4 regions of the Mesorhizobium sp. WSM4844 genome follow, and region 1 is predicted to be linked to each of the others. Evidence: predicted binding sites of a transcription regulator. Region 1 holds the regulator's gene; each other region holds the start of a gene.
What was found. The regulator PhoB, encoded in region 1, activates phosphate uptake and scavenging genes when phosphate is short. The targets are predictions, from matches to a motif close to TGTCATNNANCTGTCAT.
Positions count from the first base shown of each region.

Region 2: olsB (l-ornithine N(alpha)-acyltransferase) is a predicted target of PhoB. The motif match lies at 1,823-1,839, and genes of this name have one in related genera.
Region 3: AC0L2A_RS01440 (alpha-D-ribose 1-methylphosphonate 5-triphosphate diphosphatase) is a predicted target of PhoB. The motif match lies at 1,553-1,569, and genes of this name have one in related genera.
Region 4: ppk2 (polyphosphate kinase 2) is a predicted target of PhoB. The motif match lies at 1,566-1,582, and genes of this name have one in related genera.

Region 1 is NZ_JBVVQB010000036.1:34,418-37,624, forward strand. Features, by position in the region: gene AC0L2A_RS24250 (ROK family protein) at 171-1,418, shown strand; gene phoB (phosphate regulon transcriptional regulator PhoB) at 1,550-2,239, opposite strand; gene phoU (phosphate signaling complex protein PhoU) at 2,256-2,963, opposite strand; gene pstB (phosphate ABC transporter ATP-binding protein PstB) at 2,999-3,207, opposite strand, start outside.
Region 2 is NZ_JBVVQB010000020.1:55,905-59,111, forward strand. Features, by position in the region: gene AC0L2A_RS17645 (response regulator) at 1-1,729, shown strand, start outside; gene olsB (l-ornithine N(alpha)-acyltransferase) at 1,903-2,778, shown strand; gene AC0L2A_RS17655 (trimeric intracellular cation channel family protein) at 2,862-3,207, opposite strand, start outside.
Region 3 is NZ_JBVVQB010000001.1:316,696-319,902, forward strand. Features, by position in the region: gene phnF (phosphonate metabolism transcriptional regulator PhnF) at 1-330, opposite strand, end outside; gene AC0L2A_RS01440 (alpha-D-ribose 1-methylphosphonate 5-triphosphate diphosphatase) at 327-1,508, opposite strand; gene AC0L2A_RS01445 (PhnD/SsuA/transferrin family substrate-binding protein) at 1,630-2,487, shown strand; gene AC0L2A_RS01450 (phosphonate ABC transporter ATP-binding protein) at 2,585-3,207, shown strand, end outside.
Region 4 is NZ_JBVVQB010000039.1:35,201-38,407, forward strand. Features, by position in the region: gene AC0L2A_RS25190 (dihydrofolate reductase family protein) at 1-338, shown strand, start outside; gene ppk2 (polyphosphate kinase 2) at 558-1,478, opposite strand; gene AC0L2A_RS25200 (aldo/keto reductase) at 1,735-2,778, shown strand; gene AC0L2A_RS25205 (glycosyl transferase family 90) at 2,813-3,207, opposite strand, start outside.

The DNA of each region.
Region 1 (3,207 bases):
CGCCGAAGCACTGTCAACACCAATTCTGATGGATTTTGACGTCCTGTCGGGCTTTTTTTCGAGGCTCGGAATAAATAATGACAGCCCCCTCCGCTTCTGCCAGTATTTGTCGGACATTACCGACGGCTTCCGATTCATGAGCGGCCGCGGCATTAGGGAGGACGTAAAAAATGTCGGTGGGAATCCGTCATGACGATCTGCGCCGGCGCAACCGGGCGATGGTGATTTCGGCCGTGCGCCGGGCAGGCCAGCCGTCGCGGACCGAGATCGCCGCGACCACCGGCCTCAGCCATTCGACCATATCGGCGATCTCTGCCGACCTGATCCAGGAAGGCATCCTGGCCGAGAGCAAGGCGAGCGAGACGGTTTCGCTGAAACGCGGCCGGCCGCAGGTCGGCCTCAGCCTCAATCCGCAAGCCGCTGCGGTGTTGGCCGTCGTGTTGTCGCTGAATTTCCTGTCGGTCGCCGTCATCGATTATGCCGGACAAGTGGTCGCCGAGGAACAGCGCCGGCTGGACACGCTGACCATGTCGCGCGACGCGCTGATCGGCGAATGTGTCGCCATCGTCCGGCGCCGGCTCGAAGATCCCGACCTCGATGTCCAAAGCGTCGCCCGCATCGCGCTGGCGATCCAGGGCATCACCGATTCCCACGCGCGCGCCATGTTGTGGTCGCCGATCACGCCGCAGACGAACATCGCCTTCGCCGACATTCTGGAACGGGAGTTCGGCATCCCGGCGATCATGGAGAACGACTGCAACATGATGGCCGTGGCGCTACGCTGGCGCCACCCGGATCGCTACCGCGACGATTTCATCGCCATCCTGCTCTCGCACGGCATCGGTATGGGGCTGGTGCTGAAGGGCGAGTTGTTCACCGGCACCCACTCCTCGGGCGGCGAATTCGGCCACATGATCCATCGGCCGGGCGGCGCGCTTTGCCGCTGCGGGCGGCGCGGCTGCGTCGAGGCTTATGCCGGCAACTACGCCATCTGGCGCAACGCAAGGCTGTTGAGCGAGAACGCCGAGCCAGTCGCCGATGTCAGCGACGCCGAGATGCGGGCACTGGCGGCCCGGGCGCGCGAGACGGACGGACCGGAGCGCGAAGCCTACCGCAAGGCCGGCGAGGCGCTCGGCTTCGGGCTCGGCAGCCTGTTTGCGCTGATCGATCCGGCGCCGGTGGCCATGGTCGGCGCCAGCGCTGCCGCCTTCGACCTGATCGAGCCGGCGCTGCGCGAGGCTATCGCCCAGACCGCCGGCGGCCAGCATTCGGGTTCGATTTCCTTCGACACCGAGCCGAACGAGTTGCCGCTGATCCGCGAAGGCTGCGCCATGCGGGCGCTGAGCTTCGTCGATCAGGAGATTTTCGCGCCGAGCATCCAGGCACGAGCCGGCTCGGTCGGAAAGAACGTGGCTTGAATCCGAAGGCAGGGACTCCCGGGTCGCGACTTGGGGTGTGTTGAGATACAGGTCAGGCCGAGTCGAGAATGGTGGGTTCCGAGAACCGGAGCGGAGCGTACTTTTGGGTACGCCGGAAGCGCAGGTATCAGCTAGTCTTCCCTGATCGCATAGCCGGCGCCGCGGATGGTGCGGATGACATCGGGCATGCGACCATTGTTGACCGCCTTGCGCAACCGGCCGACATGGACGTCCACAGTGCGTTCGTCGATGTAGATCGTCTCGCCCCAGACATTGTCGAGCAACTGGCTGCGCGAGAAGACCCGACCCGGGTGCCGCATCATGAATTCGAGCAGCCGGAATTCGGTCGGCCCGAGCCGGATCTCGCTCTTCTTGCGATAGACCCGGTGCGATTCACGATCGAGCATGATGTCGCCGACCTTGAGCACGCTGGACAGCACTTCCGGCTTGGCGCGGCGCAGCAGCGCCTTGACCCTGGCCATGAATTCCGGTGTCGAGAACGGCTTGACCAGATAGTCGTCGGCTCCGGTCGAAAGGCCGCGCACCCGGTCGCTCTCCTCGCCGCGCGCGGTCAGCATGATGATCGGCAGCCGCTCGGTTTCGGGGCGCACCCGAAGCCGCCGGCAAAGCTCGATGCCGGAAACCGCCGGCACCATCCAGTCGAGCACCAAAAGATCGGGCACGTTTTCCTGCAGCCGGATTTCGGCCTCGTCGCCGCGCGTCACCACCTCGACCTGATAGCCTTCGGATTCAAGATTGTAACGGAGGAGGACGCCCAGCGGCTCTTCATCCTCCACCACCATGATGCGCGGCGCGATCATCGGCCGGTCACTCCTGTCATGTCGCCGGCGCCGACATCGTCGTTTCGTCGAGCTTCGGGCGATCCGCCGGCAATTGCTGCCCGGTCACGACAAAGTAGGCGTTTTCGGCGATGTTGGTGACGTGATCGCCGATACGCTCGAGATTCTTGGCGCAGAACAGAAGGTGCGTGCAGGCGGTGATGTTGCGCGGATCCTCCATCATGTAGGTCAGGAGCTCGCGAAAAACCGCCGTGTATTTCACGTCGATCTTCTGGTCGTCGGCGCGCAGTTCCTTCAACGCGCCGGCATCGCGCGACACATAGTGCTCGACCACGCCGCGGAGCTGCACAAGAACGAGATCCGCCATCGCATCGATACCGTGCGACAGATTCCGCGGCGTCGCGCTCTGCCCGACTGCGCTGACCCGCTTGGCTATGTTCTTGGCCAGGTCGCCGATGCGCTCGAGATCGCCCGCCATGCGGATTGCGCCAACCACGGCGCGCAGATCCTGCGCCATCGGCTGCCGCTTGGCGATCAGCGTGATGGCGCTGTCGTCGAGTTCGCGCTGCCGCGCATCCATGATGGCGTCGTCCGAGACGACGCGCTGCGCCATCGCATTGTCCGACGCAAGCAACGCGCGGATCGAGGCTGCGACCATTGCGGCGGCGAGCTCGTCCATGTCGCGGATCAGCCGGTCGATGTGCTCCAGTTCCTCGTCGAAAGATGCGACGGTGTGTTCACCCATGGTGCTGTCCTCGTGTTCGAAATTCGCCGGACCGCTCAGCCGAACCGGCCGGTGATGTAGTCCTGGGTGCGCTTGTCGTCGGGGTTGGTGAACATCTTGTCGGTCGCGCCCTCCTCGACTAGGTAGCCGAGATGGAACATCGCCGTGCGTTGCGACACGCGCGCCGCCTGCTGCATCGAATGGGTAACGATGACGATCGTATAGTTCTGGCGCAGTTCGTCGATCAGTTCCTCGACGCGGGCGG
Region 2 (3,207 bases), on a different contig from region 1:
CCATGAATGCCTGAGCTCCACCGACGTCGCCATTAGCACACCGAGCGGCCCGCGCTGGTTCTCATGGATCGAACTGTCCGTGCGCGACAAGGAGAGCGGTTCCGTCTCGCATCGCGCAATCGCCCGCGACATTACCGCACGCAAGCACGCCGAAACGTCGCTGATCACCGCCCGCGAGCGAGCCGAATATGCAAGCCAGGCCAAATCGCGCTTCCTCGCCACCGTCAGCCACGAGATCCGCACGCCGATGAACGGCATCATGGGCATGGCCAAGCTGCTGGCGGACACCGGGCTCTCGCCGCAACAACGGACCTATGTCGGCGCCATCTCGACCTCGGCCAGCGCGCTGCTGGCGCTGATCGAGGACCTGCTCGACTATTCCAAGATCGAGGCCGGCCGCTTCGATCCCGAACCGCAGCCAATGTCGGTGCGCGAGATCGCCGACAACATCGTGGAACTCCTGGCAGCGCGTGCCTTCGCCAAGAACATCGGCCTTGGCTGCCATGTCGAACCCGACGTGCCGCAGATGATATCAGCCGATCCTGGAAGAGTCAGGCAGGTGCTGCTCAACCTCATCGGCAACGCCATCAAGTTCACCGACAGCGGCGGCGTGTTGGTGAGCATCGCTCGTGTCCGCACCGAAACCACCGACCGCATAGGCTTCACCGTCACCGACACCGGTCCCGGCCTGCACGAGGACGACCTGGAGCGCATCTTCGAGGAATTCGAACAGGCTGACGGCACGTCGACTCGCGCGCATGGCGGCGCCGGGCTCGGTCTTGCCATCTCCAGGCGCCTGGTGATCGCCATGGGCGGCACGATCTCGGTGTCGAGCCAGCTCGGCCAGGGTTCGGAATTCGTCTTCGAAATCCCTGCAATATCGGCCACCGAGCCGCCGCAGAGCCGTCGGGATGCGCTGTCAGGGCGGCGCGCCGTGATCCTGTCGAAGAACGCCATCGAGGCCGACGCCATCGCCCGCACCATCCGCGCCAATGGCGGCAGGGTCGATCTGGCCACCACCGCCGCCCAGGCGGCGTCCTTCGCCGAAGGCTGCGACGCGCTTTTGGTCGATGCGGCCATGGAGGAAGGCGACGGCAGGTTGCTCAAGCGCCTTCGCCAGAGCGGCTTTGCCGATTGCGAGGCGATTACACTGATCGCGCCAACCGACCGCGGCATGCTGGGCGAGTTCCGCGCCAGCGGCTACGCCACCTTTCTGGCAAGGCCGGTGCGTGGCGAAACGTTGCTTCGCGTGCTTTTGACCAGCAGCGTGCCTGCCCTCACCCAGCCGCAGCCGGAAAAGCGCGGCGCACCAACCGCCCGCGCCATTGGCGGCCGGCGGCGGGGCCTGTCCGTGCTGATCGCCGAGGATAACGACATCAACGCCATGCTTGCCCGTGCCACGCTGCTAAAGGCCGGGCATCGCGTGAAACTGGTCGGCAACGGCAAGGCCGCCGTCGAGGCCATCACCGGCACCGACCACAAGTACCGCTTCGACGTGGTGCTGATGGACCTGCACATGCCTGTCATGGACGGGCTGGACGCGATCGCCGCCATCCGCCGGCACGAGGAGGAAACAGCCGTGTCGCCGGTTCCGATCATGGTGCTGTCGGCGGACAGTCAGGAAACGACCCGCCACGCAGTGCTCGCTCATGGCGCCAGCGGCTTCGTCACCAAGCCGCTCGACCCCGACGCGCTTGTCCATGCGGTCGAGGGTCACGTGGCCGCTTGATCCGCCGGCTGTCCTTGCCTGGCTTACCTGCAGAAGCCGGTTGAAGGGTTGACCAGCCGACGAAGTATTGCCGGCAGGGCCGTATCACGGTACTGTCACAATCCTGTTGCACCTACGCCGTATCCCCGTGCCAAGAGGGATGGCTCGAAGGAGAATCACTCGTGCATACAGTTATGCCGGAATGTGACGCTCGGCCGAACGCCAGGGGTGCTTTGCTCGCCGGGCGCAACGTCGATGCTGTCATAAAAGGCGAAGCGCTTGGCCGTATCGGCAACCTCGAAGTGCGGCTCGCACGCAACGAGGCCGAGATCGCCGCCGCGCAGGAAGTGCGCTACCGGGTGTTCTATGACGAGCTCGGCGCCAGGAAAACCCTGTTTCAGGTGCAGGACCGGCGCGACGCCGACCATTTTGATCCGCTCTGTGATCATCTGCTCGTCTTCGACACCTCGCTGTCCGGTCCCGAGCATCGCCGCATTGTCGGCACCTACCGCCTGTTGCGGCAGGAGATCGCGGCAGCGGCCGGCGGCTTCTATTCCGAGGGCGAGTTTGAGCTGACCAATCTTATCGCCCGCCACCCCGGCCAGCGTTTCCTCGAGCTCGGCCGCTCCTGCGTCTTGCCGGAATACCGCTCGAAGCGCACCATCGAGGCGCTCTGGCAAGGTATCTGGGCCTATATCAACCATTATGGGATCGGCGTGATGACCGGTTGCGCCTCGTTCCCCGGCACCGTGCCGGCGGCACACGCCGAAGCGCTGACCTATCTCGCCCATCACTGCCGGACGAATTCGGCCTGGGACGTGCGCGCCGTCGCCGGCCGCTACTGTTCCATGGATTTGATGCCGATCGAGGCGGTCAACGCCAAGGCCGCGATCGCGGCGATGCCACCGCTGGTCAAGGGCTATCTGCGCGTCGGCGCGCGCATCGGCGACGGCTGCGTCATCGACCGCGAATTCTCGACGGTCGACGTGTTCGTGGTGATGCCGGTCAAGGAGATCGGCGCCCGCTACGTCAGCTATTATGGCGGGGAAGCCCAGCGCTTCGCCGCCTGAATTCCAATGAGTAGCGAATAGCGAGTAGCGAGTAGCGAGAGTTCCGCTGCGGATCGTTGTCCCTATTCGCTACTCGCCTCATTTCACGGAATATCTTCCGGCCGCCGGCCGGGCCGGCTCTTGTAGGACGGAAAGGCCCAGCCGAACTTAAGCGCGCCGCCACGCACGCAGAAAGCGGCTATGAAGCCCACCAGGCCCGAGGCGAGCGGCGGCAGTCCGGCGAGATCGCCTGTTGTAAACAGGATGGCGCCCGCAAGGGCGGCGGTGACATAGATTTCTGGTCTCAAGAGCACCGAAGCCTCACCGGCCAGCAGGTCGCGCAAGATCCCGCCGAACGTGGCGGTGAGCACGCCGGTAACAACGGACACGACCGGCGAGCCGGTGATGGCCAGGCCCTTGGCGGCACCCATCACCGAAAACGCGGCGAGG
Region 3 (3,207 bases), on a different contig from region 1:
CTGTCCGTCGCGAACAGTGAATGTCGAGGGCAGGTTTCGCACGAAGATACCGACGCCCTTGCGGGCGGTGAGGTGGCCCTCATGCTGTAACTGCTGCAGCGCCCGGCGAAGCGTAATGCGGGTGACCGCGAGTTTCTCTGCCAGATGCGTTTCTCCGGGAAGCTGGCTGCCCGGCGCAAGACTGCCGCTCTCGATCAGATCGAAGATGTGATCGTAGATCTGCTGCCAGATCGGCGTATCGCTGCGAGGACGAAAGACCAGCCCGTCAAAGGCCAGAAGGCGATTGCCATTGCGCTCGTGTGGTGTTGAAATTTTCGTGTCCAAGTTCATGAAACCTTATCCACCGGCGACCGCTGTGCAGACCATCGGTCTGTGCGGGAGAGCCCGGAGCTATAGACAATTTGTCCATGGACCATGGTGGCCACCACACGCGGATGCTCTGGATCGCCAGCATCGACCAGGATCAGATCCGCCCGGCGGCCGGCAACAAGCGAGCCGCGATCGTCGAGGTCGGCCACCCGGGCCGGGTTTGCCGAAACCAGATTCCAGATCGAGGGGAAGTCGCCGGCGTCTGGCGAAGACAGTCTGAAGGCCGCATGCAGAGGCGAAGGGTAGTGGTAATCGCTGGTCAGCACCGTGCAAAGTCCGGCCCTGACGGCCTCGGTGGCATTCAGCGCTCCATTATGGCTGCCGCCGCGCACGACGTTGGGCGCGCCGAGGATCACGTCCTCGCCCATTTGCCGCGCGGCCTTGGCTGTTTCGAACGTCAGCGGAAATTCCGAGGCCTTTGCGCCGAGGGCGCGAAAATACATGCGTTCCTCGGGAGACGCTTCGTCATGGGCAAGAAGCACATTGCCATTGGCCCGCGCAGTAGCGGCCAGCTTCCCGATCGCGATCTCAACCTCGGCGCGGCGGGACCAAATCTGGCCGAGCAACGTCATGTATTGCTCGCGGCTCAAGCCAGACCGCTCCGCCATCTGACCGATCTTGCGGGCAATCGTGCCGTTCAGCACCGACCCCGTGGTATGATCGTTGACGGCGATGATCGGCCGTGGCGAAAGCGAGAGCCATCGTACGACCTGCGCCATCTGATCAAGCGCGAAGGTCTCCCAGCGCAGATGCAGACGCGTATCGCAGCCAAGGCTATCGCGGAGATCGCAGACCGCGCCGATCAGCTGTTTGGCAGCGTCGAGCGAGCGAAGTCCAGGCTCCCACGACACCGTGACGCCGTGAAAGGCCGTGGTTACGCCATTGGCGACAAGCTGGCGGTCCGTATCTTTCAGCGCCAGCGCGGTGTCGAAGCGGACACCGGGCCGCGGCATGATCTGGCGCTCGAAGCCGTCGCCGTGAATATCGACGATCCCCGGAAGCACGAGCAGACCATCGGCATCGATCGTGGAGGCATGGGCCGCCCGCAGCTCTGACACGATCCCGCCGGTGACGCTCAGGTCCGCGGTTTCAAGTCCCCGTTCGGTAAGGATGCGACCACCCTGGATGTGCCAGTTCACTGTATCCCTCAAAAAAGCAAAGGCTGCCGGTGGCGCCGGCGAAATGTCACGAGCACGTCATCTGCTGCGTATACGGATTAGCGGGTAACAGTTTCCTGTCTATACAGCAAAGGAAAAAACGATGATCCGCAGCATCGCAACCGCACTCGCCCTGACGCTTGCCTCCGCTCTTCCAGTGTTTGCGGAGCCGGTGAAATTCGCGGTAACCGACATGGAGGGACTGGAGGCTCTTCAGCAGGAATTCGGTGCTTTCCAGACCGCTCTTGAGGAGGCGACCGGCCTGGATGTCGAACTGTTTCCGGTCAGTTCGCGGACCACCGCCGTCGAGGCGATGAATTCCGGGCAGGTCGATCTTGTTCTGACCGGTCCTGCAGAATACGTCGTCATGAAAGAATTAAGCCAGCCGAAGATTGTTGTCGCCTGGCAGCGCCCCGACTATTTCGCTCAGATCGCCGTGCTGGCGAATGGACCGATCCGCTCGGTCGAAGACTTGAAGGGCAAGAAGGTCGCATTCGGCTCGGTCGGCTCGACCTCCCAGCACCTCGGCCCCGCGCAGGCGCTGGCCGATTTCAACCTGAAATATGCCACCGATTACGAACCAGTAATCATATCGCGCAACATCGCGGCTGAGGCTCTCATCCGCGGCGACATCGCCGCTATCGGCTTGAATTTCGGCTATCTGAACTCGGTCCGGGAAGCATTCCCCGGCGTTGCCTTCTCGGTCATCGCACGGGGCCGCGATCTGCCGAACGATATTCTTGTCGCCCGCAAGGACATTTCAGATGACGTGTTCGTCAAGATCCGCGATGCCTTTGCGAAGAATGGCAATGAGCTGATGAAAGCGATCTTGACCGGCGAGGACAACCAGAAATTCAAGGGCGGTTTCTTCCTGACCGATGTCAGGGACTCGGACTACGACTATGTCCGCTCGATGTACCGCACGATCGGAATCGAGACCCTCACCGACTTCGTAAACTGAGGCTTGCTCCTTTTTCATCGACTTGCTCCTTTCAGCGACAAGGCCGGCGGCTAACCGCCGGTCTGTTTCGCAGTTCGGTCTGGGCCAAGAGGTCACTATGACAGCCATCATTCGGGCGCACGATCTTGCGAAGAGCTATGCGAACGGAAAGGTCATTTTCTCCAGTATCGGCCTCACCATAGCATCGCGCGAACGGGTCGCCCTGATTGGCTCGAACGGTGCTGGAAAATCCACCCTGCTCAAATGCCTCATTGGTCTTCTACCGTCGAGCGGTGGCGAGGTCGTCACCCTCGGCGAGAGCTTCCGCTCGGCGCCGTCCGTCGCCCAGCTGCGGCGCATACGCAGGCAGATCGGATTTGTCTTCCAGCACCACGGACTGGTCAGCCGCCAATCGGTTCTTACAAACGTTTTGCAGGGCAAGCTCGGGCTGCCCGGCGGCTGGCGCGGCTGGCACCATTCCATCGCAAAGCAACACTGGCGCGAGGAAGCAATGCAGGCCCTCGCCGAAGTGCGGCTTCTCGGCAAGGCGGGCGCCCGCGCCGACGCGCTTTCTGGAGGGCAGGCGCAGCGGGTGGCGATTGCCCGTGCGTTGATCCGGCGTCCGAAGCTTTTGATAGCAGACGAACCGGCGGCAAGTCTCGACCCGGCGGCTGGACATGATGTTATGCGCGTCTTCTCCGAGCTGACCCAGGAACAGGCGATCACTTTGGTCTACACCAC
Region 4 (3,207 bases), on a different contig from region 1:
ATGTGCCGGTCTTCGTGCTCACCCACCATCCGCGGGATCCTATCGTCATGGAGGGCGGCACGACCTTCCATTTCGTGACCGACGGCATTCACTCGGCGCTGGAAAAGGCGAAAGCCGCGGCTGAAGGCAAGGATGTCCGGCTCGGCGGCGGCGTCGCCACGATCCGGCAATATCTGAGGGAAAGGCTCATCGACGACATGCATCTGGCGATATCGCCGATGCTGCTCGGCTCAGGCGAGAACCTTTTTGCCGGCATCGACATGGTCAAACTCGGCTACCGCTGCAGCGAGCAGGTGGGCACGCCGAATGCCATGCATGTCACCATCGAGCGGGCGTGAGCCTAGTTAAGTTCCCCCTTCTCCCCTTGTGGGAGAAGGTGGCCGAGCGAAGTTCGGTCGGATGAGGGTGTTCCAGCTTGGCGCACACCTACGTTCAAATCGGGCGCACAGCGCCAGGATCACCAGCGCCTCATTTCTTCCAACACCCCTCTTCCGTCTCGGCGCTGCGCGCCGATCCACCTTCTCCCACAAGGGGAGAAGGAAGAAGAGGCGTGCTCCTCAATACTTCTCCGGAACATACAGCTCGCGCGGCAGCACCTGGCGCTCGTATTCTGGATTGAAGACACGATCGGGCAGCGTGATCTCTTCGTGCGGCACTTCCTCATAAGGCATCTGCTTGAGGAGATGATCGATGCAGTTCAGCCGCGCCCGCTTCTTGTCGTTGCCCTCGACGATGAACCAGGGGGCTTCGGGAATGTTGGTGCGGGCGAAGGTCTCTTCCTTGGCCTTGGTATACTGTTCCCAGCGCACGCGCGACTGCAGGTCCATCGGCGACAGCTTCCACTGCTTCATCGGATCATGGATGCGCATCTGAAAGCGCATCTGCTGCTCCTCGTCGGTGATGGAGAACCAGTATTTGACCAGGGTGATGCCGGAGCGGACCAGCATGCGCTCGAACTCCGGCACGTCGCGAAAAAACTCCTCGACCTGGTCCGGCTCGGCGAAGCCCATCACACATTCGACGCCGGAGCGGTTATACCAGGAGCGGTCGAACAGCACGATCTCGCCGCCTGCCGGCAGATGCGGCACGTAGCGCTGAAAATACCATTGCGATTTCTCGCGCTCGGTCGGCGCCGGAAGTGCGACGACGCGGCAGATGCGCGGATTGAGCCGCTGGGTGATGCGCTTGATGACGCCCCCCTTGCCGGCCGAATCGCGGCCCTCGAAAACCACCACCAGCTTCTTCCTGGTGTAAGCCACCCAGGACTGCAGCTTGATCAATTCGGATTGCAGCGTGATCAGGTCGCGAAAATATTGCAGGCGATCCATCGAGGGCGGATGCGCGTTCTTGTAAATCTTGGCGATTTCCAGCGACAGCGCCGGTTCCGACAACTCCAGCTCGTAGTCCTCGTCGAGCGTGTCGGCGAGTTCCGCTTCCAGCCAGTCCCTGGCGGGAGAATTCTGTTTTGCTTCGGTCATTTATGCTGCTCCGCGTGCACGCCCGCGTCGGCCTCGGCCTGCCGGCCGAGATCGGACACCTTGAGCCGACTTGCATATAGGCCGGCAATGACGGTTTTATTGCAGCCGGCCCGCACGCCGGTCGCCCAACTCCGCGAGATGTGATCGATCAGCCTGCCTGGCACGCACGACAAGCGGCTCGAATTGTCCTACAAATGCCAGGTTTCCCCGAGCAACCTTCAAAGCACCCTTTTCAACGCAATCGCGAGGATCTGACATGGAATACCGCACACTTGGCCGTTCCGGGCTGAAGGTTTCGACGCTGACCATGGGCACCATGACTTTTGGCGGCGCTGGCGCATTTTCGGCGGTCGGCAAGACCGATCTCGACGAGGCACGCCGGATGATCGACCTCTGCATCGATGCCGGCATCAATCTCATCGATACCGCCAATGTCTATTCGAACGGGCTTTCGGAAGAGATCATCGGCGAAGCGCTCGGCGGCAAACGCAAGGGCGATGTGCTGATCGCCTCCAAGGCGCGCATGCGGATCGGCGACGGTCCCAACGATGAGGGCCTGTCGCGCTATCATCTGATTCGCGAGTGCGAGAAGAGCCTGAAGCGCCTCAGGACCGACGTCATCGACATCTATTTCCTGCACGAATGGGACGGCACGACGCCGCTCGAAGAGACCATCGCCGCGCTCGACACGCTCGTCAGCCAGGGCAAGATCCGCTATGTCGGCTGCTCCAACTATTCCGGCTGGCAAGTGATGAAGGCGCTGGGGATCAGCGACCGCCAGCACCAGCCGCGCTTCGTCACCCAGCAGATCCACTACACGCTGGAAGCGCGCGAAGCCGAATACGAACTGCTGCCGATCTCGGTCGACCAGGGGCTTGGCGTGCTGGTATGGAGCCCGCTCGCCGGTGGACTGCTGTCCGGCAAATACCACCGCGACCAGGCCACCGCCCGCCAGATCAGCGGCTGGACCGAACCGCCGATCCGCGACGAGGACCGGCTGTGGCGGATCGTCGACGTGCTTGCCCATATCGGCGAGAACCATGGCGTTTCGGCGGCGCAGGTGGCGCTTGCCTGGCTGCTCGGCCGGCCCGCGGTCAGTTCGCTGGTGATCGGCGGACGGACCGAAGCGCAGTTCAAGGACAATATCGCCGCAGCCAGCCTGGTGCTGACCAGCGATGAGCGCGCACGCCTCGACGCTGTGAGCCGCCCGCCCGTTCTCTATCCCTATTGGCACCAGCAATTCACGGCAAAAGACCGGTTTGGTCCGGCCGATCTGGTTCTTGACCGGGAGGACATCTGACAACGATCCGGATCAGGTCGAAGTCGCCGCGGGCTTAGCCTGAAATAAAACGCCAGACCTCGGGATCAGGCTCGATCTGGCCGCTGAGCACGAAATATTTGTAGAGCACGAGCAAGCAGATCGCCTGCTCGGCCCGCTCGTCGGCGAACTTGCGGCAATAGGCGTTGGCGGCGGCAACGATGCGTTCGGCCTCAGTCGGATGGCGTTCGAGATATTGCACCCGCTCGGCAAGATCCGTGAAATCGGGTTCGAGCGGCACATAGTGAACACCAGCCACGAGTTCGCTTTCGGCGAACCATGTCTCATATGTCGGCGGTGGCATCAGGCACAGCGAATTCGAACTCATGACCCATTTCAAGTTGGTCGCTACATCGTTGCCTTCGAGCGAAATGATGTAGCGACAGCGCCGCTGCTGGTCGATGCTCAGAT